4 regions of the Streptomyces sp. NPDC086519 genome follow, and region 3 is predicted to be linked to each of the others. Evidence: riboswitches for the same ligand, from Rfam matches in the RefSeq annotation. Region 3 holds a riboswitch; each other region holds the start of a gene.

Region 1 (7,221 bases), on a different contig from region 3:
CGTCATCAACGGCGATGGGTCGGATGCGCGCGGTACCGCCGTCGCGCAGCACCACGTCAGCCTCCCAGTGGGACGGGTACTCGTGCCGGTCCTGCGGGTCCGCCGGGGTCTGCATGGCCCCCAGAGTACGGCTCGCGTCCGACAATGGCGCGAGGCAGTCTGTGGAGGACGGAAGCCGGACCGAGGCCGCGGTCCGGCGGCACACCCGGAGCAACCGATGTCCGCTCCGGGGTCGCTTCACGGTATGGAAAACTGGTCTAGACAACCCTGAACACCGAAGGGCAGCATCACATGGCTGAGCGCCGCGTCAACGTCGGCTGGGCCGAGGGCCTCCACGCCCGCCCCGCTTCCATCTTCGTCCGAGCCGCCACGGCCGCAGGCGTCCCGGTGACGATCGCCAAGGCCGGGGGCAGCCCCGTCAACGCGGCCTCCATGCTGGCTGTCCTGGGGCTGGGCGCCCAGGGCGGCGAGGAAGTCGTCCTCGCCTCCGAGGCCGAGGACGCCGAGGCCGCCCTCGACCGCCTGGCCAAGCTGGTCGCCGAGGGTCTCGAGGAGCTCCCCGAGACCGTCTGAGCACCGGGCATCCGCACGTCCGGGGCCGGGCCGACTCCCACGGGGGACGGCCCGGCCCCGTCGTCCGCCCCGCATGTGCCGTCATTCCATGACAGCCGCACATGACTTCATGGCAGGGCCGCACACGGCTTTGCGAGGGATCCGCCCCCGAGTTCGTGAAGGCTCCGGCGCCCGGCTTTACCGCGGGCAGACGAAAGAAGCGCGACCGCTAATTCCCGGCGCGCGTGAATTAGGGCACAGAAAACAGGCCCCGCCGAATAACACTTCTTTGTATACGGTGCGCGTGTTAATGCCGCAGGCCCGACATGTTTACGGGGTGTTGCGAAGTCCTCACACCGTTCGCCCGTTCGGTGGTGCCGGAGAAGCGGAGCCGGTGGGAGACCGTCGAGCGCTCGGTGTGCAGTGCCGTGATCGCCCGGGCACGCTCGCCGTCGCCGCGCGCCACCGCGTCCACGATGGCGCCGTGCTCCGTCCAGGACTCCACGGGGTTGGCGGGCGTCTCCGTGGTGTACATCCAGGCGATCTTGTGCCGCAACTGGGTCAGTGTCGAGGTCAGGGCGTGGCTGCCGGAGGCCTGGGCGAGCGTCTCGTGGAACCAGCCACCCAGGGAGCGCAGGTCCTCGCTGTTGCCCCGCCTGGCCCGCTCCTGGCCCAGCCTGACCAGTCCGCGCAACACCTTCAGGTGGGCCTCGGTGCGGCGCTGGGCGGCCCGCAGAGCGCCGAGCGGCTCCAGGAGCATGCGCATCTCCAGCAGGTCGGCGGCCTCCTGCTCGGTCGGTTCGGCGACGCACGCGCCCGCATGCCGGCGCGTCACCACGAACCCCTCGGCCTCCAGGGTGCGCAGGGCCTCGCGGACCGGGACGCGCGAGACCCCGTAACGGCGGGCCAGGAGTTCCTCGGTGAGCCGGCTGCCTCGCTCGTAGACACCCGCGACGATGTCGTCCCGGATCGCCGTGCATACCGAGTGCGCCGGAATACGCATGACCGACCTCCGCCTTAATCCCCGTGAAACGCCGCCGAGTGGCGCCCGTTCCGTGACTCTATTGCAATGAGCCGGAATTTCCGACGGCGGGCCGGAATCCGGGGATATATTTTGGACACCGGGTGTACGAAAACGACGAAAGCCCCGGCACCGGGCCGGGGCTTCGGAAGATCTCACCGGATGTCGTCGGGCGTCCCCGGGACCTGGCCACGCCGCGTTTCCCACGGGGCGCGCCGCCCGGTCGCCCGCCGGCTCCTGTCAGACGTGCACGCCGTGCTTGCGGAGGTAGGCGACCGGGTCGACGTCGGAGCCGTAGTCCGGGGTGGTGCGGGCCTCGAAGTGAAGGTGGGGGCCGGTGGTGTTGCCGGTCGCGCCGGAGAGGCCGATCTGCTGGCCCGGGGTGACCTTCTGGCCCACCGAGACGCCGATGGACGAGAGGTGGCCGTACTGGGTGTACATGCCATCGGCCATCCTGATGACGATCTCGTTGCCGTACGCCCCGCCCCAGCCGGTGGAGACGACCGTGCCGGTGCCGACCGCGTGCACGACGGTGCCGCTGGCGGCGTGGAAGTCGATGCCGGTGTGGGTGCCGGAGGACCACAGGGAGCCGCCGGTCTGGTAGCCGGTGGACACGTAGGAGTCGCTGATCGGCGCGACGAAGGTGTTCAGGCGCTTGCGCTCGGCCGCGCGGGCGGCGCGCGCCTTGGCCGCGCGCTCCTTCCTGGCCTGCTCGGCGGCCTTCTGGCGGGCGGCCTCCGCGGCCGCCTTGCGCTCGGCGACGGCCTTCTGGGCCGCTGCCTGGGCGTCGATCTGCTCGGCGACGGAATCGCTCATCGTGATGACCGGGGTGAGGCCGGTCTGCTCGACGGAGTTCTCGGCGGCGAGCGCGGGGGCGGCCGAGACGGTGCCGATGACACCCGTGGTGGTGAGGGCCGCGATGCCGGCGGCCTGCGCGGTGGTGCGCTTCACCCGGCCGGGACGACGGTGCTTCCCGGAGGCGCACATGAACGCCATGTAGAGGCTGGTCCTTTCCTTCCCTCTCGCCTACCGGGTTAGCTGACGGGTTCGGAGCAGGAAGGTCTCCTACGGGCCCCCTCGCGGTACGCGCGGGCGCCCGATTCACCCCAGGGACTGCGTGGGTCCCCGGCTCCCCTGGCTCGCGCCGTACGGGGACTCGGCGATGGCTGTCCGGTGCCGCGGGCGCGGCGCACTGCCTGACGGACAGCCCGGAAGAACCTATGAGGGGCTGCTTTCAATGCCCAAACGGATCACGGCTTTTGTAGCGCATCCCACAGGGCAGACAGGCAACCTCCATCCCAATTCGGACATTCGAGAGCCCTGGTGGCCGTCGGCCACCAGGGCTCCGCACGCGCGCGTGGAGTTGCGTGCAGCTGCTCCGCCGGAGTCGCGTGCGGCTACTCCGCCGCGACGACCGTGACGCCGCCGATGCCGAGGGCCTCGACGGGCTCCTTGATCTGCGCCGCGTCCCCGACCAGGACGGTCACCAGGCGGTCCACCGGGAAGGCGTTCACGACCGCCGCGGTGGCCTCCACCGTGCCGGTGCCCGCGAGTTGCCGGTAGAGCGTGGCCTGGAAGTCGTCGGGCAGGTGCTGCTCGACCTGGTCGGCCAGGGTGCCCGCGACGGCCGCCGCCGTCTCGTACTTGAGCGGCGCCACCCCAACGAGGTTCTGCACGGCCACGTCGCGCTCGGCGTCCGTGAGTCCCTCGGCGGCGAGCGTGCGCAGCACCGTCCACAGGTCGGTCAGCGCCGGGCCGGTGTTCGGGGTGTCCACGGAGCCGCTGATGGCGAGCATCGAGGCGCCGGTGCCGTCGGGGGCGGAGCGCAGGACCTGCCCGAAGGAGCGGACGCCGTAGGTGTAGCCCTTCTCCTCGCGCAGGACGCGGTCCAGACGGGAGGTGAGGGTGCCGCCCAGGCAGTAGGTGCCGAGCACCTGGGCGGGCCAGACGCGGTCGTGCCGGTCGGGGCCGACGCGGCCGATCAGCAGCTGGGTCTGGACGGCGCCGGGGCGGTCCACGATGACGACCCGGCCGGTGTCGTCGGCGGAGACGGGCGGGACCGGCCGGGGCTGGGCGGTGGAGCCGCGCCAGGCGCCCAGGGTCTCGCCGAGCAGCTCGTCGAGGTCGATGCCGGTCAGGTCGCCGACGACGACCGCGGTGGCCGTGGCGGGGCGGACGTGCCGGTCGTAGAACGCGCGGACGGCGGTCGCGTCGATCTTCTCGACCGTGTCCTCGGTGCCCTGGCGCGGCCGGGACATCCGCACGGTGGCCGGGAACAGCTCCTTGTAGAGCTCCTTGGCGGCCCGGCGGCTGGGGTTGGCCAGCTCGTGCGGGATCTCGTCGAGGCGGTTGCGGACCAGCCGTTCGACCTCGCTCTCGGCGAAGGCGGGCGCCCTGAGGGCGTCGGAGAGCAGCCCGAGGCCCTTGGCGAGCCGGGAGGCCGGGACCTCCAGGCTGATCCGGACGCCGGGGTGGTCGGCGTGCGCGTCGAGGGTGGCGCCGGCCCGCTCCAGCTCGGCGGCGAACTCCTCGGCGGAGTGCTTGTCGGTGCCCTCGGAGAAGGCGCGCGCCATGATCGTGGCGACGCCGTCCAGGCCGGCCGGCTCGGCGTCCAGGGGCGCGTCCAGGAGTACCTCGACGGCGACGACCTGCTGGCCGGGTCGGTGGCAGCGCAGCACGGTCAGGCCGTTGTCCAGGGTGCCGCGCTCGGGGGCGGGGAAGGCCCAGGGCCTGGCCTCGCCGGGCTGCGGCCGGGGGTGGAAGTCCATGGTGGCGAGCTCGGTCACTTGGCCGTCTCCTCGTTCTCGTTGCCGGCCTCTACGGTCGCTTCCTGCTCCGGGTCCTCGCCGCGCCCCGCCTCCTGGGTGTGCTCCGCGGACTCCGCGGACAGCGGCTCGTAGACGAGCACCGCGCGGTTGTCGGGACGCAGGCGGGCCTTGGCGACCTCCTGGACCTCCTCGGGGGTGATCTGGAGAACGCGCTGGACGGCGGTCAGGGCGAGCTGCGGGTCGCCGAACAGGACGGCGAACCGGCACAGTTCGTCGGCGCGGCCCGCGACGGTGCCGAGCCGGTCCAGCCACTCGCGCTCCAACTGGGCCTGGGCGCGCTCCATCTCCTCGGGCGTCGGGCCCTCCGCGGCGAACCGGGCGAGCTCCTCGTCGATGGCGGCCTCGATGACCGGCACCTCGACGTCACCTGAGGTCTTCACGTCGAGCCAGCCCAGGGAGGGCGCCCCGGCGAGCCGCAGCAGCCCGAAGCCGGCGGCGACGGCCGTGCGGTCGCGCCGCACCAGGCGGTTGTAGAGCCGGGAGGACTCGCCGCCGCCGAGGACGGTGAGGGCCAGGTCGGCCGCGTCGGACGCGCGCGTGCCGTCCTCCGGGAGCCGGTAGGCGGCCATCAACGCGCGTGCGGGCACCTCCTCCACGACGACCTCGCGCAGCTGTTCGCCGATGACGTCGGGCAGCGAGCCGTCGCGCGGGGTGGGCTTGCCGTCGTGCGCCGGGATGGAACCGAAGTACTTCTCGATCCAGGCGAGCGTCTGTTCCGGGTCGATGTCGCCGACGACCGACAGGACGGCGTTGTTGGGCGCGTAGTAGGTGCGGAAGAACGCGCGGGCGTCCTCCAGGGTGGCCGCGTCCAGGTCCGCCATCGAGCCGATCGGCGTGTGGTGGTAGGGGTGGCCCTCCGGGTAGGCGAGCGCGGTCAGCTTCTCGAAGGCGGTGCCGTAGGGGACGTTGTCGTAGCGCTGGCGGCGCTCGTTCTTGACGACGTCCCGCTGGTTCTCCATCGACTCGTCGTCGAGGGCGGCGAGCAGGGAGCCCATGCGGTCGGCCTCCAGCCAGAGGGCGAGCTCCAGCTGGTGGGTGGGCATGGTCTCGAAGTAGTTGGTGCGCTCGAAGCTGGTGGTGCCGTTGAGCGAGCCGCCGGCGCCCTGGACGAGCTCGAAGTGGCCGTTGCCCTTCACCTGGGCGGAGCCCTGGAACATCAGGTGCTCGAAAAGGTGAGCCAGGCCGGTACGGCCCTTGACTTCGTGCCGGGAACCGACGTCGTACCAGAGGCAGACCGCCGCGACCGGGGTCAGGTGGTCCTCGGAGAGCACCACGCGCAGACCGTTGGCCAAGCGGTGCTCGGTCGCTGCCAGGCCTCCGGAGCCTGTCTCGGCCGTGGTCGTGTGACCCATGGGCATGTACGTCCCTTCGCTCGCGGAAGCGGTCTCGAACCGCGGTTTTTATGCCGGTCCTGCCACTGTATGCAAGCGTGCGGGGACCCGGCGAAGTTCCCGCACGACGTACGCCCACAGCGGATCGCACGGGCGGATCGCGTAGCCTGCGTCCCACCCGCCCTGTGACGGCTTCCGGCACCGGGGCGGGCCGCGGCGACCGGGCCCTGGCCCGGGTTGTCAGTGCCGCGGTCCACAATGGTCCGCGTCAGATCCGTTCACGCATGAGCAAGGAGCCGGCAGCGATGGCCCGCCGCAGCACGAAGACCCCGCCGCCCGACGACGCGTTCGAGGAGAGGATCCTCGACATCGACGTCGTGGACGAGATGCGCGGCTCCTACCTCGAGTACGCGTACTCGGTCATCTACTCGCGCGCCCTGCCGGACGCCCGCGACGGCCTCAAGCCGGTGCACCGCCGGATCGTCTACCAGATGAACGAGATGGGGCTGCGCCCCGAGCGCGGCTATGTGAAGTGCGCGCGCGTGGTCGGCGAGGTGATGGGCAAGCTGCACCCGCACGGCGACTCGTCGATCTACGACGCGCTGGTGCGCATGGCCCAGCCGTTCTCGATGCGCGTCCCGCTGGTCGACGGCCACGGCAACTTCGGCTCGCTGGGCAACGACGACCCGCCGGCCGCCATGCGGTACACCGAATGCCGGATGGCCGAGGCGACCAGCCTGATGACCGAGTCGATCGACGAGGACACGGTCGACTTCGCGCCCAACTACGACGGCCAGGAGCAGGAGCCGGTGGCGCTGCCCGCCGCCTTCCCGAACCTGCTGGTCAACGGCTCGTCGGGGATCGCGGTCGGCATGGCGACGAACATGCCGCCGCACAACCTCGGCGAGGTGATCGCGGCCGCCCGCCACCTGATCCGCTACCCGAACGCGGACCTGGGCACGCTGATGAAGCACGTCCCGGGCCCCGACCTGCCGACCGGCGGCCGGATCGTCGGCCTGGAGGGCGTCAGGGACGCCTACGAGACGGGCCGCGGCACCTTCAAGATCCGGGCGACGGTGGAGGTGGAGACGGTGACGGCCCGCCGCAAGGGTCTGGTCATCACCGAACTGCCGTTCACCGTCGGCCCCGAGAAGGTCATCGGCAAGATCAAGGACCTGGTCAACGCCAAGAAGCTCCAGGGCATCGCCGATGTCAAGGACCTCACCGACCGCGAGCACGGACTGCGTCTGGTCGTCGAGATCAAGAACGGCTTCGTGCCGGAGGCGGTCCTGGAGCAGCTCTACAAGCTGACGCCGATGGAGGAGTCCTTCGGCATCAACAACGTGGCGCTGGTGGACGGCCAGCCGCTCACGCTGGGCCTGAAGGAGCTCCTCGAGGTCTACCTGGACCACCGCTTCGACGTGGTCCGCCGGCGCAGCGAGTTCCGCCGCGGCAAGCGCCGCGACCGGCTGCACCTGGTGGAGGGCCT
Region 2 (7,221 bases), on a different contig from region 3:
CGCCTTCCGTGACCCGTAGGGGTCGTACGGCGAAGGCGCCTCCTGTCACGTGCCGTAGGGCGCGACCGCTGCGGGGCCGGCAGGGCCCGCCGGAGTCATCCGGCGCGGTGCACCACCGCGTCGCACAGCTCCACCAGCGCGGCCTTCGGATCGCACTCCGGGAGCGGAGCCAGCACGGCCCGCGCCTCCTCCGCGTACCGGACCGCGTCCCGGCGAGCCAGCTCCAGCGCGGGATGCGCCCGGAGCGCCGCCAGGGCCTCCGCGTGCCGCGCGTCGTCCGTGAGGTCGGAGTCCAGCAGTTCGCACAGGGCGATGTCCTCGGCCAGCCCCAGCCGGGCCGCCCGTTCCCGCAGCCGCAGCACCGGAAGCGTGGGCACGCCCTCGCGGAGGTCGGTTCCCGGGGTCTTCCCGGACTCCTGGGAGTCGGAGGCGATGTCCAGGACGTCGTCGGCGAGCTGGAAGGCGACACCGAGACGTTCGCCGTACTGGGTGAGGACGTCGACGACCGTCTCGTCGGCGCCGGACAGCATCGCGCCGAAGCGGCAGGAGACAGCGACCAGCGAGCCGGTCTTGCCGCCCAGCACGTCGAGGTAGTGCTCTACCGGGTCACGGCCGTCCGTCGGACCCGCCGTCTCCAGGATCTGGCCGGTCACCAGCCGTTCGAACGCGAGGGCCTGGACCCGGACCGCCTCGGGACCGAGGTCGGCGAGGATCTGGGAGGCGCGGGCGAAGAGGAAGTCACCCGTGAGGACGGCGAGCGAATTACCCCAGCGGGTGTTGGCGCTGTCGACACCGCGTCGCACGGAGGCCTCGTCCATGACGTCGTCGTGGTAGAGCGTGGCCAGGTGCGTGAGCTCGACGACGACGGCCGACGGCACGACACCCGGCGCGTACGGGTCGCCGAACTGCGCGGCGAGCATCACCAGCAGCGGACGGAACCGCTTCCCCCCGGCCCGTACGAGGTGCTGCGCGGCCTCCGTGATGAACGGGACCTCGCTCTTGGTGGCTTCTAGCAAGCCTTCCTCGACAGCCGTCAATCCGGCCTGGACATCGGCTTCCAGAGCCTGGTCCCGCACGCTCAGCCCGAACGGCCCGACGACGGTCACGAGGGGTCTCCTGTCTGCTGGTGTCTACTGGCGATTACACGGTTTGTCGATAGGTCGCTGCCATCACTCAAGTCAGCGTATCCGGTCAGGTTTCGATCACCGATAGCGCCCACGGTTACACCCCGGGCGCTATCGGATCACGACCGTTATGTTTTTGATCAGCCGATACGACCCGACATCCACTGACTTAACAGGAAGTGCGGACAGTTGTCCCGAACCATGGCGCAGGCCGTGTCCCGCACCGGGGCGGACGCCGGGTTCGAGCCCGGGGACGCGCCCGGCGTCCCGTCCCGCGACGAGTCTCCCGACTGACTGCTGCCCGGAAACCGCCCTTTCTCTCCCGGCTCTCCCGGCTCTCCCGGCCGACATCACCTGCCCGGGCGTACCCCCTCCGCCGGCCGTCGAAGCCGACGGAGGCACCCGATGCGCGCACGGCGACACCTCGCGCACCTCCGCACGCCCTTCTTCCACGAGATCACGCACGACGCCCTCCGCCTCCCCTTGATCTGCATCCCCTCGATCGGAGCGGCCATCACGGCCCGCGTCACGGACGACCACCATGACAACGACACGCACCGCAGCGGAGGTTCCGCCCTCGCGGCGGACACGCGCCCCGGAGGAGGCTCCCGGGGGCCCGCCCCCCACCCCCAACATGACGAGCGTCACGTACCCACCCCACGGCCACCGGGTGCTCCGGAGGGTTGAGGGGGGGCCGAGCGGCGAGGCGGACTCGCGCCGGACACAGACCAGCAATTCGGACTTATGGCTGAAATTGACCCTAATGTCGCCCATTCCATCACTCCGAAGCGGGCGATTCATGCAAATGCGGGCGGGGTTTTAAAATGTTGAACCCTGAAATAGACGGATTCCATGAATCCCTCATGTCTGATTTGCGGTTATTGCGTTCCCGTGAAGTAGGTCACGTGACCTGGGCGACACCAGGCCACAAGCCGCCCCGTTCTTCCCTTTACCCGTGGGCCAGTTGAGGATTGGCGACCGCAAAGGATCAAGTACCACATACGCCTCAGTTCAAGGTCAATCGGTGTGTTCTGTGAATCGACCACTTGTTTCGGACATGTGCTCTCGCATACGTTCCCGCTCGCCGGGCGGACGCCGAATCCTGCCGCCGCCCGTCTTGACCCATCGACGAGTCCATTCGCAGGCAGGAGCGGGGGAACCAGGTAAGTCGCCGGACCGGGCGGCCGACGTCACCAACAGACGTCGTTCCGGAACGGCTAGGGGTGAAGTCGCATCGTCTTCGGGCGGTGCGGCCGGGCACTCCCCGGGCCCGAACCCGACAGCTCACCTCGCAGGCGACGGAGAGGAACTTCGCCATGCCTGCTGCCGTTCAGAACCGCCGTACCCGCATCGCCCGCACGCTCGTCGTCGCCTGCACCGGCGCCGCCCTCCTCGGCCTCCCGCTCATCGGGGCGACCGCCGCCTCCGCCGCCACCTCCTCCACCACCACGGCGGCCTCGACGACCCTCGCCGGGTACCCGAACAACCTCGACGGCTGGATCCGCGAGTCGCTCGCGATCATGTCGGAGAAGCACATCCCGGGCACCTACAACGGCATCTACCGCAACGTGATGCGGGAGTCCTCCGGCAACCCGAGGGCCATCAACCTCTGGGACTCCAACGCGGCCGCCGGCATCCCCTCCAAGGGCCTGCTCCAGGTGATCGCCCCGACGTTCAACACCTACCACGTGGCCGGCACGTCGTTCGACATCTACGACCCGGTCGCGAACATCACCGCCGCCTGCAACTACGCCGCCGCGCGGTACGGCTCGATCGACAACGTGCACGGCGCGTACTGATCGACGCCCCGCGTCAGTCGAAGAGTCTTTCGAGGACGACGGCGATGCCGTCGTCCTCGTTCGACGTGGTGATCTCGTCGGCCAGCGCCTTGAGTTCGGGGTGGGCGTTGCCCATCGCCACCCCGTAGGCGGCCCACTCGAACATGGGGATGTCGTTGGGCATGTCACCGAAGGCGATGGCCTGTTCGGAGTTCAGTCCCAGATGGTCGGCGGCCAGCGCGAGCCCGGTCGCCTTGGTCACCCCGCACGGCTGGAGCTCGACGGTCCCCGGCCCCGACATGGTGACCGTCGCCAGCGATCCGACCACCGAGCGGGCGGTGGCCGCCAGTTCGTCGTCGGACAGGGTGTGGTGGCGCAGCAGCACCTTGCTGATGGGCGCGCACCACAGGTCGTCACGCCGGGCGACGCGCAGCGCGGGCAGGGTGGGGTGGGGCATCAGATAGCCCGGCTCGATGAGCGTGAGCCCGTCCACGCCGTCCTGGTCGACGGCCGCGTACACCTGGCCGACCTCGGCCTCGATCTTGCCGAGCGCGGTCTCCGCCAGCTCCCGGTCCAGGGTGACCGACCACAGCAGCCGGTCCGCGCCGGCGTCGTACACCTGCGCGCCCTGGCCGCAGACCGCGAGTCCCGTGCAGCCGAGGTCGTCGAGGAGGGGGCGCACTCTCGGCGCGGGGCGGCCGGTCACCACGAGGTGCCGGGCACCGGCCCGGCCGGCCCGCGCGAGTGCGGCGAGCGACCGTTCCGAAAGGGTGTCGTCGGCACGCAGCAGCGTGCCGTCCAGGTCGGTGGCGACCAGTGAGTACGGGGAGGGTGCGACCATGATCAGAGAATACGGACAGCACGTCCCTGCGACTCACCACGTGTTTCGGCCTCAAGTGGCGCCCGCTGTCGCCGTGCTGGGGCCGGTTGACGCCTTTCGTCCTGTGCCGGTCCACGGCGACCGTCCGCACCCGCTCCGGTTCGGGCACCGGTCTCTGCTGGAACCACTCGCCATGGCCGACGAAGGCCTCCACCGGTTCGATGCCCTCGTCCCGGTCAGCGGACAGTCGCCGAACTTGACGATCGGGCCCGGCACGTCCCGGTCCGCCTCGAACGGCACGCTGACGGCATTCCTGGCCACGGGTCCCCCCACGGGTCCCCCTACGAACCGGACCCACCCCGCCCGTGTCCCCCAAAGGACGCCAAGCCGGAATCGACCACTCCGACAAGGCGTATCGGGACATTGCGAACTCTTTAGACACTGCCACGACAGTCGACTCACCCGTAACGTGTGGCGCGACCACATGGAATGCCGCGCAACGCCATAGAGACGTCGCCACATGGTCGGCCCCGTGCGGCACGGATGAGAGTGAGGCAGTCACCCCATGCCCCCCTTGCCCCCTTTCGAGGTCCCCGAGGGTGACCCCTTCGGCCCGCACAACCTTCCGTACGGCGTGTTCTCGACCTCCGGGAGCGCGGAACGGAGGGTCGGCGTCCGCCTCGGAGACCACGTCCTCGACGCCGGCGCCGCGGCCCTCGCGCTCGGCTCCCCGTACGCCTCCCTGCTCGCCCGCCCCACCCTCAACCCGCTGCTGGCCGCGGGCCGCACCGCCTGGTCGGACGTACGGCGCGCCCTGACCGCCTGGGTGACCGTGCCCGCGCACCGCGAGACGCTCACCCCCCTTTTCCACCCGCTGCCCGAGGTGACCCTGCACCTCCCGTTCGAGGTCGCCGACTACGTCGACTTCTACGCCTCGGAGAACCACGCCCGAAACGCCGGCCGCATCTTCCGCCCCGACGCCGCCGAACCGCTCACCCCCAACTGGAAGCACCTGCCGATCGGTTACCACGGCCGCGCGGGCACGGTCGTGGTGTCCGGGACGGACGTCGTACGGCCGTCGGGACAGCGGAAGGCGCCGTCGGACCCGGCACCGGTGTTCGGCCCGTCGGCACGGCTGGACATCGAGGCCGAGGTCGGTTTCGTCGTCGGTACGCCGTCGGCACAGGGCAGGCCGGTGGCGCTGGCCGACTTCAGGGAGCACGTGTTCGGCCTGTGCCTGCTGAACGACTGGTCGGCGCGGGACATCCAGGCCTGGGAGTACGTCCCGCTCGGCCCGTTCCTCGGCAAGTCGTTCGCCACCTCGGTCTCGGCGTGGGTCACTCCCCTGGACGCGCTGGAGGCGGCACGGGTCGCCCCGCCGAGGCGGACGCATCCGCTGCTGCCGTACCTCGACGACGCGACCGAGGAGCCCGCCGGTTACGATCTGCGGATCTCGATCGCGATCAACGGGCACACGGTGTCCGAGCCGCCGTTCTCCACCATGTACTGGACCGCCGCCCAACAACTCGCCCACATGACGGTCAACGGCGCCTCCCTGCGCACCGGAGACCTGTACGGCTCCGGCACGGTGAGCGGCACGGAGCCCGGGCAGCGCGGGTCGCTGCTGGAACTGACCTGGAACGGACGCGATCCCCTCGAACTCCCGGACGGAAAGCGGACATACCTGGAGGACGGCGACGTGGTGACGCTGTCGGGGTGGGCCCCGGGGCCGGGCGGCAGCCGCGTGGGGCTCGGGGAGGTCGGGGGGCGGATCGTGGCGGGGTGAGGGAGACGGCCGGGACGGCCCTGCTCACCGAGGCGAGCAAGGACTTCGTGACCGGGCGCGGGCGGCGGGAGCCGCGGGCGGGCAGGCACCGGAGGCGTCGCGGGTGCCGGCCCCTCGCCAACCGCCGGGCCCACGAGGGGGCGCCCGGATCGTCGTCGACACCTGACTCCGGGCACCCCGCACCGTCATACTGACGGGACACGCACCATGCGATGCGCCCGCACGCGCACCATGCGAAGCGTCGGCGCGCGCATCACATGAGTGCCGGCGCACGCGCCATGTCCACGCGGCGGCGTATCACCCCCGCACCACCACCGTCACACGTCTCCGATCAGGAAACGGAGCCCGCCCCGGCATGACCGTCTGCCTGCTCCTGCTGACCGCCGTCGCCCTGACGGCCGCCGTACCCGCGCCGCGCGCCCTGGTGCGGTCCCTGTGGCCGGAGCGGGAACCGGTGGTCGGGCTGTGGGTGTGGCAGTGCCTGGTCGCCACCGTGCTGATGTGCTGCCTGGCCGCGCTGGCCCTGGGCGCGGCGGCCGTCTTCCACACGGTGCGCGACCGGGTGTTCGCGCCGGCGCCACCGGCGGTCACCGCCGCCTACGACCTCTCCGTCGCACCCCTGTGGGCGGTCGCGCTCACGGTCCTGCTGGCGTCCGGGGCCGCGTGGACGACGGCGATGCTCGCCCGCGAACTGGTCGAGGCCCGACGGCACCGGGACCAGACCCGCGCACACCTGCGCGAGCGGGCACCCGAACTGCCGGCGGGGCTGCCCACGGCACGCGGACCGATGCTGGTGCTGGAGGACGAGTACCCGGACGCCTGGTGGATGCCCGGCCACCCGCCGCAGCTGGTCGTGACCACGGGGGCACTGCACCGCCTCACCGACCACCAGCTCGACGCCGTGCTCACCCATGAACGGGGCCACGCCCGCGCCCACCACGACTGGCTGCTCCACCTGTCCAGCGCCCTGGCCACGGGCTTCCCGCGGGTTCCGCTCTTCTCGCACTTCTGCGACCAGACCCACCGGCTCGTCGAACTCGCCGCGGACGACACAGCGTCCCGCCGCTGCGGCCACCTCACCACCGCGCTGGCCCTGATCGAACTGAACCAGCACCGCGGGGTCCTGTCCTGCGCATCGAGCCGCCGGCTGCTGGGCGAACGGGTCGACCGCCTGCTGGAACCGCCCCCACGGCTGCTGCGCCGCCAGCGGGCCCTCACAACGACGGTGGCCGCCCTGGTCCCCCTGCTCCCGCTCCTGATCACGTTCGCACCGGGGCTGACCGCGCTCGGCTAGATCGTCGGCCAGATCGTCTCATCCGGATCGGCGCGGTGTCCGGGTGCGCGGGAGGCCGATGCGCCGCGGCGCGGATCGAGATGCCGTTGCTCCGCCGTTTTCAGGAGCGCAGCCGTCTCTCACCGCCACCGCAGGTCCCGCACCGCCCTATGCCCGGTCCCCCCTATGCCCAGTCCTCCGGTTCCGGCTCCGCGTCCATCTCGGGCCAGTGGTCCTCGTCCCCGGTCCCCGGTCCCGCGGGAGCCGGGGCGGCCGGCGTCCTGAGGGCGGCCAGCACCCCGAGCACGCCCTCTCCGTACGTCATGAGCTTCTTCTCACCGACGCCGCCGACGGTGGCGAGTTCGGCGATGGACTCGGGCCGCCGGCCGACGATCTCCCGGAGGGTGGCGTCGTGGAAGATCACGTACGCGGGTACGCCC
Region 3 (7,221 bases):
CGTGGCGGGAGGCATCGTCGCGAAGCTCGTCCACCGCCACCCGCACGTCTTCGGCGACGAGACCGCCTCGACCCCGGAGGAGGTCAAGGAACACTGGCTGCGGACCAAGGCGATAGAGAAGCAGCGCGAGTCGGTGACGGACGGGGTGCCCCTCGCGCAGCCGGGTCTCGCCCTGGCGGCGAAGCTGGCCTCACGGGTGCGCACGGCGGGGCTGGACGTGCCGCTGCCGCAGGCGCAGGGCATCGGCTACGAACTGCTCGCGCTGGCGGTCCACGCGGAGGCGGAGGGCGTCGACCCCGAGGCGGCACTGCGCGCGGCGGCCCGGTCCTACCGTGACGCGGTGCGGGCGACGGAGGGGGTGGAGAAGTGACCTCCGCCGCGCCCGAACTCTTCACCTGGGAGTTCGCGACGGACCCCTATCCCGCCTACGCCTGGCTCCGTGACAACGCCCCCGTCCACCGGGCCACTCTCCCCAGCGGGGTGGAAGCCTGGCTGGTCACCCGTTACACCGACGCCAAGCAGGCGCTCGCCGACCCGAGGCTCTCCAAGAACCCGGCGCATCACGACGAGCCCGCGCACGCCAAGGGGAAGACCGGCATCCCCGGGGAGCGCAAGGCGGAGTTGATGACGCACCTGCTGAACATCGATCCGCCGGACCACACCCGGCTGCGGCGGCTGGTGAGCAAGGCGTTCACACCGCGCCGGGTGGCCGAGTTCGCGCCGCGGGTGCGGGAGCTGACCGACCGGCTCATCGACGGGTTCGCGGAGCGCGGCGAGGCCGACCTCATCCACGAGTTCGCCTTTCCGCTCCCCATCTACGCCATCTGCGACCTGCTCGGCGTCCCGCCCGAGGACCAGGACGACTTCCGGGACTGGGCGGGAATGATGCTGCGGCATACGAAGGCAGGGCAGGGGGGAGGGCCGCGGGGCGGGGTCGCGCGGTCCGTGAAGAAGATGCGCGGGTATCTGGCCGAGCTGATCCACCGGAAGCGGGAGGCGCTGCCCGCGGAGGCCGGTCCCGGCGAGGACCTCATCTCCGGCCTCATCCGGGCCTCGGACCACGGTGAGCACCTCACCGAGAACGAGGCCGCGGCCATGGCGTTCATCCTGTTGTTCGCCGGGTTCGAGACGACCGTCAACCTGATCGGGAACGGGACGTACGCCCTGCTCACCCACCCCGAGCAGCGCGTCCGGCTGCGGGACTCCCTCGCCGCCGGCGAGCGCGGGCTGCTGGAGACCGGTGTCGAGGAACTGCTGCGCTACGACGGGCCGGTGGAGGTGGCCACCTGGCGGTTCGCCACCGAGCCGGTCACCATCGGCGGGCAGCACATCGCGCCCGGCGATCCGGTCCTGGTCGTCCTGGCCGCGGCGGACCGGGACCCGCAGCGGTTCGCCGAGCCGGACACCCTCGACCTCGCACGGCGCGACAACCAGCACCTCGGATACGGACACGGCATCCACTACTGCCTCGGCGCCCCGCTCGCCCGCCTGGAGGGGCAGACCGCGCTCGCCGGCCTGCTCACCCGCCTTCCCGATCTGCGACTCGCGGTGGACGAGAGCGAGTTGCGGTGGCGCGGCGGCCTCATCATGCGCGGACTGCGCACGCTCCCCGTGGAGTTCACACCCGTCGACCGCTGAGCGGTGCCGGAGCCCGTACCGGCCCGCGCAGGCAAAAGTTGATTAGCGCTCAACTCTGTGATCTTCACGTGATCTGCGCGGCATTAACTTGTGACGAGTGATCGTCTGCCGATACGTTCACCGCATCAGCGCGGCGCCCTGCGGGACCCGCCGCGCCGGTCACCACTGTCGCTCGAAAGGTTTCCGCATGCTCTCCGGGAACGGTCGTCACCGTCGCCCCCGTCAGGCTCCGGCCCTCCTCGTCGCGGCCGGGGTGACCGGCTCCGCCATCGCCATCCCGCTCCTCGGCGCGGTGAGCGCCCACGCGGCCGACGGCTCCACCTGGGACCAGGTGGCCGAGTGCGAGAGCGGCGGCTCCTGGAGCGCCGACAGCGGCAACGGCTACTACGGCGGCCTCCAGATGTCCCTGGACGACTGGGCGAAGTACGGGGGCACGGACTACGCCGCGACGCCGGACCAGGCGAGCCGTTCGCAGCAGATCGCGGTCGCCGAGAAGATACTCGCCGACCAGGGCACCAAGCCCTGGCGGACCTGCGCCCTGCTCGCCGGGCTCTCCTCCGCCGACGCCTCGGTGAACGTCGACACGGGACTCGGCGGGTCGGATGGTTCGTCCGGTTCCTCCGGCTCGTCGGACTCGTCCTCCGGGCTGTCGGATTCGTCCTCCTCGTCCTCCTCGTCGTCCGGTTCAGGTTCCGGCTCCTCCTCGGGCGCCGCGGACTCGGGGAGTCAATCCGCCACTCCTTCTCCGAGTGTGAGCGCGGGCGGGGACTCCAAGGCGGGCACTCCCAGCAAATCCACCAAGACGGACAAGTCGGAATCCTCCGACTCCGACTCCGGATCCGGCACCTCGAAGGCGAGCGGGAATCCCGTCACTCCCGAGGCCGATGACTCGGACAATTCGTGGCAGACCGGAGGCTCTTGGAGTCTGGTCGACACGGGAGCCGTCAGTAGTGGCGGCAAGCACCGCGGCGGCTCGGCGGACGAAAACGTGACAAATGGTCAGAGCGCCACCTCCGCCGGTCGTCACGCCTCCCGCGACAGTGGTACCTACACCGTCCGCGAGGGCGACACCCTCGCCTCCATCGCCGACTCCCTTGACCTCGACGGCGGGTGGCGCGCGCTCTACGCCGCGAACAAGGCCGACATCGGTACCGACCCGAACGCCATCGCCCCCGGTCAGACCCTGAAACTCGGCAGCGAATCGGACGAAAAGTAGCGGGAGTTGACGCCCCGCTTCGTGGTTAATGTCCGGTTTGGTGAAAGTGTGGGATGAGTCTCAGAAGCCCTGATCATCTTTGAAATTCGCCGGATGCCCTGTTTACGGTCAAGACCGCTCGTCACCACGAGCCCCGGCTGTCGCAACGCCGAGTCCTGCCAGCGGCCGTCCGGGAACAGTCGTCGCGTCAAGCGCCGTAGGCAGGAGCGGGGGACCCAAGGTAAGTGCCGGGACCGGTAGTCGAGGCTGCCGATCCGGCTCGGGGTGAAGCCGCGCACCGACACACGGGTGTGCGGCCGGGCAACTCAACCGGCCCGAACCCGACAGCTCACCTCGCAGGCGTCGGTGAGGGGATCGATCCATGCTGTTCTCCGGCAAGGGCAAGCACCGTCGTCCGTCCAAGGCCGTCCGCGCCATCGCTGTCGCCGGTGTCACCGGCGTCGCCGTGGCCGCCCCGCTGATGGCGGCCGGCAGCGCCTCCGCCGCCACCGCCTCCGAATGGGACGCCGTCGCGCAGTGCGAGTCGGGCGGCAACTGGGCCATCAACACCGGCAACGGCTACTACGGCGGCCTTCAGTTCTCCGCCTCCACCTGGGCCGCGTACGGCGGCACGCAGTACGCCGCGCAGGCCAACCAGGCCACCAAGGCACAGCAGATCGCGATCGCCGAGAAGGTCCTCGCCGCCCAGGGCAAGGGCGCCTGGCCGGTCTGCGGCAAGGGCCTGTCCGGCGCCACCTACACCGGCGGCTCCGCCGGCTCGTCGAGCGGCGGCACCAGCACCCGCTCGACCGGTTCCCAGGCCGCCTCCCGCTCCGCCGAGCGCCCGGCCGCCAAGAAGACCGTCACCACCCCGACCGGCAAGAAGGTCAAGAAGGGTGACGGCGAGTACAAGGTCGTCAAGGGCGACACCCTCAGCTCCATCGCCGCGAAGCACAAGGTCAAGGGCGGCTGGCAGGCGCTGTTCAAGCTGAACAAGGGCATCGTCGACGACGCCGACTTCATCTACCCGGGCCAGCAGCTCCACCTCAGGTAAGGGCACGGGCGCGGCGCCGAGCGTCCGCCGGTCCTGAGCGGCGCCCGGCTGGACCACAGCTCCCGCACAGCCGCGGTCCCCATAGTGGAGACCGCGTGAGGGCCGCCCCCGCCCCCCCGCAAACCCCCGCTCCGGTGCGTCTCCCCCCGTACGCACCGGGGCGGGTTTCTCTTTGCCGCCGCCCTGCCGCCCCCTTCTTGGTCCGCTCTTCTTCCGTTCTTCACCCGGCCCCCCTTTGTTCCGCGCGTGAACAATGAGTACCGTCTGTGTGTCCACGGGCCGGTCGGTCGTGCCGGCCGACGGGCCCGGGACGGTTAGGCTCTAGTCGCAAGGCTGAGCAAGGGCCGACGAGGCCCGCGTGCGCCCCGCACAACCAGCGTCACATCCCAAGAAGGAGATGCTCGTGCCGTCCATCGACGTCGTCGTAGCCCGGGAAATCCTGGACTCCCGAGGCAACCCCACGGTCGAGGTCGAGGTCGGCCTCGACGACGGCAGCACGGGTCGTGCCGCCGTCCCGTCCGGCGCCTCCACCGGTGCCTTCGAGGCCATCGAGCTCCGTGACGGCGACCCCAACCGCTACCAGGGCAAGGGCGTCGAGAAGGCCGTCCTCGCCGTCATCGAGCAGATCGGCCCGGAGCTGGTCGGCTACGACGCCACCGAGCAGCGCCTGATCGACCAGGCCATGTTCGACCTGGACGCCACCGACAACAAGGGCTCGCTCGGCGCCAACGCCATCCTCGGCGTCTCCCTCGCCGTCGCGCACGCCGCCTCCGAGGCCTCCGACCTCCCCCTCTTCCGCTACCTGGGCGGCCCGAACGCGCACCTGCTGCCGGTGCCGATGATGAACATCCTCAACGGCGGCTCGCACGCGGACTCCAACGTCGACATCCAGGAGTTCATGATCGCCCCGATCGGCGCGGAGTCCTTCTCCGAGGCGCTGCGCTGGGGTGCCGAGGTCTACCACACCCTCAAGAAGGTCCTGAAGGGCAAGGGCCTGGCCACCGGCCTCGGCGACGAGGGCGGCTTCGCCCCGAACCTGGAGTCCAACCGCGCCGCGCTGGACCTCATCCTGGAGGCCATCAAGCAGGCCGGTTACGTCCCCGGTGAGCAGATCGCGCTCGCGCTCGACGTCGCCGCGTCCGAGTTCTACAAGGACGGCAAGTACGAGTTCGAGGGCAAGTCCCGCTCGGCCGCCGAGATGACCGAGTACTACGAGGAGCTCGTCGCCGCCTACCCGCTGGTCTCCATCGAGGACCCGCTGTTCGAGGACGACTGGGCCGGCTGGAAGGTCCTCACCGACAAGCTCGGCGACAAGGTCCAGATCGTCGGCGACGACCTGTTCGTCACCAACCCGGAGCGCCTCGCCCGCGGCATCGAGGAGGGCACCGCCAACGCCCTGCTGGTGAAGGTGAACCAGATCGGTTCCCTGACCGAGACCCTGGACGCCGTCGAGCTCGCCCAGCGCAACGGCTTCAAGTGCATGATGTCGCACCGCTCCGGCGAGACCGAGGACGTCACCATCGCCGACCTCGCCGTCGCCACCAACTGCGGCCAGATCAAGACCGGCGCCCCGGCCCGCTCCGAGCGCGTCGCCAAGTACAACCAGCTGCTGCGCATCGAGGAGATCCTCGACGACGCGGCGGTGTACGCGGGCCGCAGCGCGTTCCCCCGCTTCAAGGGCTGAGCCCGTACGGCCCGTAGAGGGTAAGGCCTAGCCAGTCGCACGTACGTCCCCGTACCCGGTCCCGTACCGTGTCCGGGGACGTACGCACGTATCAGGGCGACCAGGGAGGCGGGGACATGGCCGTGAAGGACCGGGACCGGTTCTCCACCGCGACCAGGCTCAAGCTGCTCGGCGAGCAGACGGCTGCCCGGGTCTACCGCTCCCAGACCCGGCGCCAGGCCCGCCGCTCCCGGCTCACCGGCCGCGCCGCGCTGCTCGCGATCGTGCTGTGCACGATGGTCGTGGCGCTCGCCTACCCGATGCGGCAGTACGTCTCCCAGCGCGCCGAGATCTCCGACCTCGAACGCCAGCGGCAGCAGGCCCGGCAGCGGGTCGAGCAGCTGCGGGACCTCAAGGCGCGGTGGCAGGACGACGCGTACGCCGAGCAGCAGATCCGGGAGCGGCTGCACTTCGTGATGCCGGGGGAGACGGGGTACGTCGTGATCGACCCCGGTGCCGTCAAGCGGGCGCACGCCTACCTCGGGGCGGCCGACCGGCCCTGGTACGCGAACGTCTGGGACGGCGTCGACAAGTCCGACGCGTCCGACCGGTGAGCAGCAGGACAACACAGCAGTTGTGCAGCAGAGCAGAAAGACAGGCATGGAAACGGCTCCTCCCTCCACTCCGCGTACCGAGCCGACCGACGCGGACGTCGAGGCCTTCAAGCAGCAGCTCGGGCGGCCGCCGCGCGGCCTGCGGGCGATCGCGCACCGGTGCCCGTGCGGGCAGCCGGACGTCGTGGAGACCGCGCCGCGGCTGCCGGACGGGACGCCGTTCCCGACGCTGTACTACCTGACGTGCCCCAAGGCCGCCTCGGCGATCGGCACCCTTGAGGCCAACGGCGTGATGAAGGAGATGACGGCGCGGCTGGAGAGCGATCCGGAGCTGGCGGCGGCGTACCGGGCCGCGCACGAGGACTACATCCGGCGCCGGGACGAGATCGAGGAGCTCACCGGGTTCCCCAGCGCCGGCGGTATGCCGGACCGGGTGAAGTGCCTGCACGTCCTGGTGGCCCACTCGCTGGCGGCGGGACCGGGCGTCAACCCGCTCGGCGACGAGGCGATCGCCATGCTGCCCGAGTGGTGGGCCAAGGGCGCCTGCGTGGTCACCGGCGAGTGACGATCCCCCAGGGGGCTCCGGCCCCCTGGACCCCCGAGGCCTCCGACCATCCCCCACCCGACTCGGTCGGCCGAGAAGTCACGAACAGAGAAGGAACCCACCGCCATGACCCGCGTCGCCGCCATCGATTGCGGTACCAACTCCATCCGGCTGCTCGTCGCCGACGCGAACCCCGAGACGGGGGAGCTCGTCGATCTGGACCGGCGGATGGTGATCGTGCGGCTGGGGCAGGGGGTGGACCGGACGGGGCGGCTCGCGCCCGAGGCGCTGGCACGGACGTTCGCGGCCTGCCGGGAGTACGCGGCGGTCATCAAGGAGTACGGCGCGGAGCGGCTGCGGTTCGTGGCCACGTCCGCGTCCCGTGACGCCGAGAACCGGGACGAGTTCGTGCGCGGCGTGCTGGACATCCTCGGCGTCGAGCCGGAGGTCATCAGCGGCGACCAGGAGGCCGAGTTCTCCTTCACGGGCGCGACGAAGGAGCTGACGGGACGC
Region 4 (7,221 bases), on a different contig from region 3:
GAGGGCGCGGAGCGGGCCCAGGTGGCGGCGGACGTCGTGTCGCTGGGCCCGGAGCTCGACTGGCGGCTCCTCCTGGAGCACCTGCACGACGTGCGGGGGGTACGGCGCCTGATGGTCGAGGGCGGCGGCACGGTCCACACCCAGCTCCTCCAGCAGGGCCTGGCCGACGAGCTCCAGCTGGTCCTGGCCCCCCTCCTCGTCGGCGACCCGAAGGCACCGCGGCTGTTCGGACCGGGCGGATACCAGGCCGGGCGGCTGCGGCTCCTGGAGAGCCGCCGTATCGAGGACGTCGTCCTGATGCGGTACGAGCCCACGGCCCCCGGCACGGGCCCGGCGCCCTCCGCCGCCGACCGCCACTGGCTGCGGCTCGCCTGCGAACTGGCGGCCGACTGCCCGCCCTCCCGGACCGCGTTCAGCGTCGGCGCGGTGGTGGTCGCGGCCGACGGCACGGAACTGGCCCGCGGCCACTCCAGGGAGGCCGGCGACGCCGTGGTCCACGCGGAGGAGGCGGCCCTGGCCAAGATCCTCCCGGCCGACCCCCGCCTGCCCGCCGCCACGGTCTACACCAGCCTCGAACCCTGCACCCACCGCGCCTCCCGCCCGTACCCCTGCGCCGAGCTGATCCTGCGGGCCGGGGTGCGGCGAGTGGTGACCGCGTGGCGCGAGCCGGACACGTTCGTGACGGCGGCCGACGGGACGGGGGCGCTGCGGGAGGCGGGGGTGGAGGTGCTGCTCCTGGGCGAGTTCGAGGCGCACGCGAAGGCACCGAACGGGCATCTTCTCGGCTGAGCAGGCGGGCTGGAGGGGGCGACCGGGGCGGGGGGCTGGAGTTCTTTCGCGGGTGCGGGTGCGGGTGCGGGTGCGGGTGCGGGTGCGGGTGCGGGTGCGTAGTGGTTGCTCGCGCAGTTCCCCGCGCCCCTGAAGGGGTGCCGCAGCAACGCGCCCCGGAAGGGGCGCGGGGAACTGCGCGATCAGCCCCCGCCTGCCCGCGGCCACAGACCCCACAGACCCCACCGGACCGCACGAGACTTAACCGGTGTGACTCCCACCCTTCGGATGGCGTATGCTGGTGTCAACGACGCGGGGTGGAGCAGCTCGGTAGCTCGCTGGGCTCATAACCCAGAGGTCGCAGGTTCAAATCCTGTCCCCGCTACTGAAACCCAGGGCCGGAATCCACATCAGAGGATTCCGGCCCTGAGTCATGTCCCGGCAAATCCGGCGAACGTCGTCACGTTCGGTGTCCGGGCCGCCGCCCTCCGCATCACAACTGAGTCACCATCAAAACCGGTGTGACTCCTGAGGTGAGCGGCGCGCACCGTCGACTCGACCGCTTTTGACCGATCGTGGCAGGTAAGTCCAGGCCTTGAAAGCTTAATGATCAAGACGAACGGCTTGGAATCTCATGGCCGGGTCTATTAACGTTCGATAACGCAGCGCGGTCGTCCCAGCCGTCACCCGAGACGGCTCCGTGCGCACGCGCCGAATCCCGCAAGGGAACCGGGGAACCACCACCTTGGGGTGAATCGCGAGGCTACCGCCGGGTACGAAACGGCCGGTATACACGCGTAGGAGACCTTCCCGCTCCGAACCCGTCAGCTAACCCGGTAGGCGGCGGAAGGAAAGGAGTGCGCCCGCGTGGCGTCCAACCCGCCTGCTCCCACAGCCCCGTTCGTGCCCAGCCAGCGTCAGCCCGACACCTTCGGCTACGGCGGCTACCGCCCCGACGAGGGCCCCTTCGAGGAGTGGAACCCCACCGAGGAGTCCCTCTCCGCGGCTCGCGGCCGGCACCGGGTCGCCAAGCAGAAGGGCGGCGGGCTCGCCCGCAGCTCCACGGTTCTCGGCGTCGGCGTCATCGCCGCCGTCGGCGCGGGCGGCATGGCCAGCGCCAACACCGGCAAGCCGCCGGTCTCCATCTCCCTGCCCGACCTGCCCTCCTCCGTCAGCTCCCTGCTCGGCGAGGGCGGCGGCCACCAGGCCACCCAGACCGCGCTCAGCAGCGTCACCACGACGACCGCCGCCCACGCGGACTCCTCCTCGAACGCCGGTGAGGCGCTGCGCAGCCGGATCATCGCCCAGGCGGCGCAGCAGCAGAACCAGCTCGACACCAAGGCCAGCGCCAAGGCCGTCGCCGCCGCCGACAAGGCGGTCGCCGCCGCCGAGGCCAAGGCGGAGCAGGCGGCCGCCGCGAAGGCCGCCGACGCCAAGGAGAAGGCGGAGGCCTCCGCGAAGCAGAAGGCCGAGCAGGCCCGCCTCGCCGAGCTGGCCAAGCAGTACACGCTGCCCGTCGTCTCGTACACGATCACCGGCACCTTCGGCCAGGCCGGCTCCATGTGGTCCTCCGGCTACCACACCGGTCTCGACTTCGCCGCGCCCACCGGCACGCTGATCAAGGCCGTGCACAGCGGCACGGTCACCGAGGCGGGCTGGGCCGGCTCCTACGGCTACCGCACGATCATCACCCTCGACGACGGCACCGAACTGTGGTTCTGCCACCAGTCCTCGATCAGCGTGAAGGTCGGCCAGAAGGTCGCCACCGGCGACGTCATCGGCCGCGTCGGCGCCACCGGCAACGTCACCGGCCCGCACCTCCACCTGGAGGTCCACCCGAACGGCCAGGCCACCGCCATCGACCCGATGACCTGGCTGCGCGGCAAGGGCCTCAACCCCTGACCTGCCCAGGACAGGCGGTGCGCCTTTGCAAGAACTTCGTGTCGCGTCGGCATGGGACGCCCGGGGTCGCGTGTTGAAGTGAAGCATGACTTCTTCTTCCGCTTCCCCGTCCCTCCGCAAGCTCGGCGCCTCCGACCTGGAGGTCTTCCCGCTCGCCCTCGGCGGTAACGTCTTCGGCTGGACCGCCGACGAGGCCACCTCCTTCGCCGTCCTCGACGCCTATGCCGCCGCGGGCGGCAACTTCGTCGACACCGCCGACTCGTACACGGCGTGGATCGAGGGCAACAAGGGCGGCGAGTCCGAGACGATCATCGGCAAGTGGGTCGCGGCGCGCGGCAACCGGGACGACGTCGTCATCGCGACGAAGGTCAGCCAGCACCCCGAGTACCCGGGCCTGTCCGCCGCCAACATCAAGGCCGCCGCCGACGCGTCCCTGCGCCGTCTGGGCACCGACCACATCGACCTGTACTACACGCACTTCGACCAGCCCGAGGTCCCGGTCGAGGAGATCATCGGCGCGCTGGACGAGCTGGTGCGGGCGGGCAAGGTCCGGCACATCGCCGCGTCCAACATCACGCCGGAGCGGCTCCAGGAGTCCCTGGACTTCTCCGACCGCGAGGGCCTCGCCCGGTACGTCGCCCTCCAGCCTCACTACAACCTGGTCTCCCGCGACACCTACGAGGGCCCGCTCCAGGACCTGGCCTCCCGCACCGGCCTCGCGGCCGTCCCCTACTTCTCCCTGGCCGCCGGCTTCCTCACCGGCAAGTACCGCCCCGGTACGACGGTCGACAGCGCCCGAGCGGGCCGAGCCGCCCAGTACGCCGAATCGGACCGCGGTCAGAAGGTCCTGGCGGCCCTGGACGAGATCGCCGCGGCCCACGAGGCCCCGGTCCCCACGGTCGCCCTGGCCTGGCTGGCGGCCCAGCCCACCATCGCGGCCCCGATCGCCTCGGCGCGCACCCTCGAACAGCTCCCGCCCCTGCTGGGCGTGGCCGACCTGACCCTGACGGACCAGGAACTGAGCAAGCTGACAGCGGCTTCCGCCTGACGGTCAGCAGTTTCCGGCTGACGCTCAGCAGTTCCGTCAGACGCTGAGCAGTTTCCGGCTGATGCTCACATCCTCTCCCGCAGCCACCGAGCTCGCCCCCACGGCTCATCCCGGCGGTGCCGGGCCTCCTCCCCTCGCAACCCCGCAGCCCCGAAGCGCTAACTCCGGTACGGGTTGTAGGCCGGGTACGGCACCGCCGCCCCGGGCCACCCCGGCCCCGGCACCCCATGAGCCGGCGGCGGGTAACCCGCGTACCCGGGCCACCCGCCCGGCGCGGCCGTCCGGGCCGCGTACTCCAGGGCCGGCCGCACCAGCTCCCGCCGGCTCCACAGCTCCGTGAGGAGCTCCCGCTCCCGCACCACGAAGTCGGCCCCGGCCCGCCCCCGCTGCCCCCGGCGCCGCAGCAGTGCCAGCGTCGTCGCGTACCCCTCGTACTCGGCGACCGCCCTCCCCGCCGCCTTGCCGAAGTGGTACGCGGCGTACTCCCGGGCCATCTGCCGCGCCCGCATCGACCCGAGCACGAACGGCTCGGCCGCCCCCAGCCACCCCGCGTAGACGTACGCCGGCAACTCCTCCCGCACGGTCCGCAGTTCCCGCTGCCGCGTCCACACGGCCAGCCAGGTCAGCAGCCCGAACGCCGGCACCATGAACATGCCGTACACGGCGAAGAACCCGTACTGCCCGAACGTCGAGGACCCGTTCCAGAACGCGTGCATGGTCATCGCGAGCAGCAGCCCGGCGACCGGCGCCAGCACGCGCCGCGCCCGCTGCCGCTCCCCGGAGAGCGCGGCGATGCCGAAACCGATGCCGGTGAGGACGGTGAAGAGCGGGTGCGCGAACGGCGACATCACGATGCGCACGAAGAAGGTCGCGGCGGTGACGGAGGCGATCCCGCTGCCGCCGGTCAGCTGGTCGGTCCCGAAGGCCGTGCCGAGGTAGAGGATGTTCTCGGTGAACGCGAACCCGGTGGCGGTGACCCCGGCTATCACCACGCCGTCCACGATCCCGGTGAAGTCCCGTCTGCGGAAGAGGAAGACGAGGAGCACGGCCGCCGCTTTCGCCGACTCCTCGACGACCGGCGCTATCACGGTCGCCCCGAGCGTGTCCGCGCTGCTCGGATCCGCGGTCGCCGTGGCTATCCATCTCGTCGCGAAACTGTTGGCGACGATGGCTATCAGGGCGGCCGCGCAGGCGCCCCAGGCGAGGGCGAACAGCAGGTTCCGCCAGGGGCCCGGCTGCACCCGGTCGAGCCACCGGAACGCGCCCACGAGCAGCGGTACGGGCAGGACGGCGAGCCCGAGGCCGACGAGAAGGCCCTCCGTCCCCGTCTGCTCCCGCACCAGCGCGAGGATCACCAGGCCGGAGAGGGCCAGCAGCGTGCCCAACGCCCCGTACCGCACCCAGCGCCGCTGCCACCAGCGGGGTGGATGGTGCTGCGGATACGGCGGGTAAGGCGGGTGCTGCGGGTGCTGCGGGTGCTGCGGGTACGGCGGCGTAAAGGCGGCCACGGCATCGACCCTAACGAGGTGACTCCTGACGGTGCTGCTCGCTCTGCGGCACCCGGTGCTGTACGCGACGGAAGAGCAGATCGTTCACCACATGTCCCTTGTCCAGTCCCTGGCCCTCGAAACGGGTCAGCGGCCGGTGCGCCGGGCGTGGCGCGAAACCGCCGTCGGCCTGGGTGTTCTCGAACTCCGGGTGGGCGTCGAGCACTTCGAGCATCTGCTCGGCGTACGGTTCCCAGTCCGTCGCGCAGTGCACGATCGCCCCGGGGCGCAGCCGGGTCGCGGCGAGATCGAGGAACTCGGCCTGGATCAGCCGCCGCTTGTGGTGCCGCTTCTTGGGCCACGGGTCCGGGAAGTACACGCGCAGCCCGTCCAGCGAGTCCGGCGTCAGCATCTCCCGGAGCAGGATGATCGCGTCGCCGTTCCCGACCCGGACGTTGGACAGCCCGTTCTGGTCGGCGAGGTTGAGCAGGTTCCCCTGCCCCGGTGTGTGCACGTCGACGGCGAGGATGTTGACGGCCGGATCCTCGGCGGCCATCCGCGCGGTCGCCTCGCCCATCCCGAACCCGATCTCCAGCACCACCGGGTTGCCGTTGCCGAACAGCTCGCCGAGGTCGATGACCCGCTGCCCGTCGATGTCCAGGCCCCACTTGGGCCACAGCCGCTGCAGCGCGTCGGCCTGCCCGGCGGTGACCCGGCTGCGGCGCGGCTGGAAGCTGCGGATCCGCCGCTCGAAGTGTGAGCCGGCGGGATCGGCCCTGGGCCCGTCCGGGAACCGGGGCTCGCCCTTGGCCCGGGTGCGCCGGACGGGCACCTCGGGGGCGTGGTGGGGCCGCTCACCGGGCCGGGGGGTTTCGGAGGCATTGAGGGAGTCAGACACAGTGGGTCGATTTTACGGCCCCGGCGGGAGGGCCGACGGGGTCACACTGCGTCCAGCATCGCCAGCGCCCGCCGAGCCACCTCCCGCCCGATCGGCAGCGAGGCCGTCGCCGCGGGCGAGGGCGCGTTCAGCACGTGGACCGCCCGCGGGGCCTCCTTGATCAGGAAGTCGTCGACGAGCGTCCCGTCCCGCAGCACGGCCTGCGCCCGCACCCCCGCGGCCGCCCGTACCAGGTCGCCCTCCTCGGCGGCGGGCAGCAGACGCCGTACGGCCGTCGTGAACGCCTTCTTCGACACCGACCGGCGCAGCTCGCCGCCCCCGTACCGCCAGTGCCGCCGCGCCAGCGCCCAGGCCCCCGGCCAGGCCAGCGTCCCGGCGACCTCCCACGGCCGTACGACGCCCCAGCCGTACCCCTCCCGGGCCAGCGCCGGCACCGCGTTGGGCCCGATGTGCACGCCGCCGTCGATCCCGCGCGTGAGGTGCACCCCGAGGAACGGGAAGGCGGGGTCCGGCACCGGATACACCAGCCCCCGCACCAGCTCCGGCCGCGCCAGCTCGTAGTACTCACCCCGGAACGGCACGATCCGCATCCCCGGCTCGTCCCCGGTCAGCCGCGCCATCTCGTCGCAGTACAGCCCCGCGCAGTTGACCAGCACGCGTGCGCGTACGACGTCACCGCGCGCGGTGAGCACGGCCACGCCCCGCTCCGGCCGCCGGTCCACCCGGACCACCTGCGCGCCGTACCGGATCTCCGCACCCGAGGCCTGACCGAGCTGCCGGGCGACTCCCACGAAGTCGCACACCCCGGTCGTCCCGACGTGTATGGCGGCGAGGCCCCGCACCTCGGGCTCGTACTCCCCGATCTGCGCGGCCCCGAGCTCCCGCACCGGAATCCCGTTCTCCCGGCCGCGCTGCACCAGCGCGTGCAGCCGGGGCAGCTCCGCCCGCTCCGTGGCGACGATCAGCTTGCCGGTGACGGCGTGCGCGATGCCGTACTCCGCGCAGAACTTGACCATCTCGGCGGCGCCCTTGACGGCGTACCGCGCCTTCAGCGATCCCGGCCGGTAGTAGATCCCGCTGTGGATGACCCCGCTGTTCCGGCCCGTCTGGTGCCTGGC

What was found. Region 3 has a riboswitch for cyclic di-AMP ahead of AB0P24_RS36790 (transglycosylase family protein). Riboswitches for the same ligand answer to the same signal wherever they lie in the genome.
Positions count from the first base shown of each region.
Region 1: linked by a shared signal. The riboswitch ahead of AB0P24_RS28805 (M23 family metallopeptidase) and the one ahead of AB0P24_RS36790 (transglycosylase family protein) in region 3 are both predicted to bind cyclic di-AMP.
Region 2: linked by a shared signal. The riboswitch ahead of AB0P24_RS16170 (transglycosylase SLT domain-containing protein) and the one ahead of AB0P24_RS36790 (transglycosylase family protein) in region 3 are both predicted to bind cyclic di-AMP.
Region 4: linked by a shared signal. The riboswitch ahead of AB0P24_RS35640 (M23 family metallopeptidase) and the one ahead of AB0P24_RS36790 (transglycosylase family protein) in region 3 are both predicted to bind cyclic di-AMP.

Region 1 covers NZ_JBFBJL010000034.1:28,633-35,853, reverse strand. Annotated here, with positions in the region: gene AB0P24_RS28820 (GNAT family N-acetyltransferase) at 1-115, opposite strand, end outside; gene AB0P24_RS28815 (HPr family phosphocarrier protein) at 292-573, shown strand; gene AB0P24_RS28810 (GntR family transcriptional regulator) at 860-1,555, opposite strand; gene AB0P24_RS28805 (M23 family metallopeptidase) at 1,814-2,569, opposite strand; cyclic di-AMP (ydaO/yuaA leader) riboswitch at 2,582-2,745, opposite strand; gene AB0P24_RS28800 (pitrilysin family protein) at 2,971-4,359, opposite strand; gene AB0P24_RS28795 (pitrilysin family protein) at 4,356-5,759, opposite strand; gene AB0P24_RS28790 (DNA topoisomerase IV subunit A) at 6,038-7,221, shown strand, end outside.
Region 2 covers NZ_JBFBJL010000014.1:170,252-177,472, reverse strand. Annotated here, with positions in the region: gene AB0P24_RS16175 (polyprenyl synthetase family protein) at 96-1,106, opposite strand; cyclic di-AMP (ydaO/yuaA leader) riboswitch at 2,241-2,435, shown strand; gene AB0P24_RS16170 (transglycosylase SLT domain-containing protein) at 2,441-2,923, shown strand; gene AB0P24_RS16165 (HAD family hydrolase) at 2,937-3,743, opposite strand; gene fahA (fumarylacetoacetase) at 4,297-5,508, shown strand; gene AB0P24_RS16155 (M56 family metallopeptidase) at 5,864-6,802, shown strand; gene recQ (DNA helicase RecQ) at 6,966-7,221, opposite strand, start outside.
Region 3 covers NZ_JBFBJL010000056.1:35,909-43,129, forward strand. Annotated here, with positions in the region: gene AB0P24_RS36775 (nucleoside triphosphate pyrophosphohydrolase) at 1-370, shown strand, start outside; gene AB0P24_RS36780 (cytochrome P450) at 367-1,638, shown strand; gene AB0P24_RS36785 (transglycosylase family protein) at 1,826-2,854, shown strand; cyclic di-AMP (ydaO/yuaA leader) riboswitch at 3,037-3,211, shown strand; gene AB0P24_RS36790 (transglycosylase family protein) at 3,216-3,887, shown strand; gene eno (phosphopyruvate hydratase) at 4,285-5,571, shown strand; gene AB0P24_RS36800 (septum formation initiator family protein) at 5,688-6,164, shown strand; gene AB0P24_RS36805 (DUF501 domain-containing protein) at 6,211-6,729, shown strand; gene AB0P24_RS36810 (Ppx/GppA phosphatase family protein) at 6,835-7,221, shown strand, end outside.
Region 4 covers NZ_JBFBJL010000052.1:47,637-54,857, forward strand. Annotated here, with positions in the region: gene AB0P24_RS35630 (dihydrofolate reductase family protein) at 1-789, shown strand, start outside; tRNA gene AB0P24_RS35635 (tRNA-Met) at 1,080-1,153, shown strand; cyclic di-AMP (ydaO/yuaA leader) riboswitch at 1,468-1,628, shown strand; gene AB0P24_RS35640 (M23 family metallopeptidase) at 1,636-2,670, shown strand; gene AB0P24_RS35645 (aldo/keto reductase) at 2,756-3,718, shown strand; gene AB0P24_RS35650 (PrsW family intramembrane metalloprotease) at 3,877-5,118, opposite strand; gene trmB (tRNA (guanosine(46)-N7)-methyltransferase TrmB) at 5,237-6,103, opposite strand; gene lhgO (L-2-hydroxyglutarate oxidase) at 6,145-7,221, opposite strand, start outside.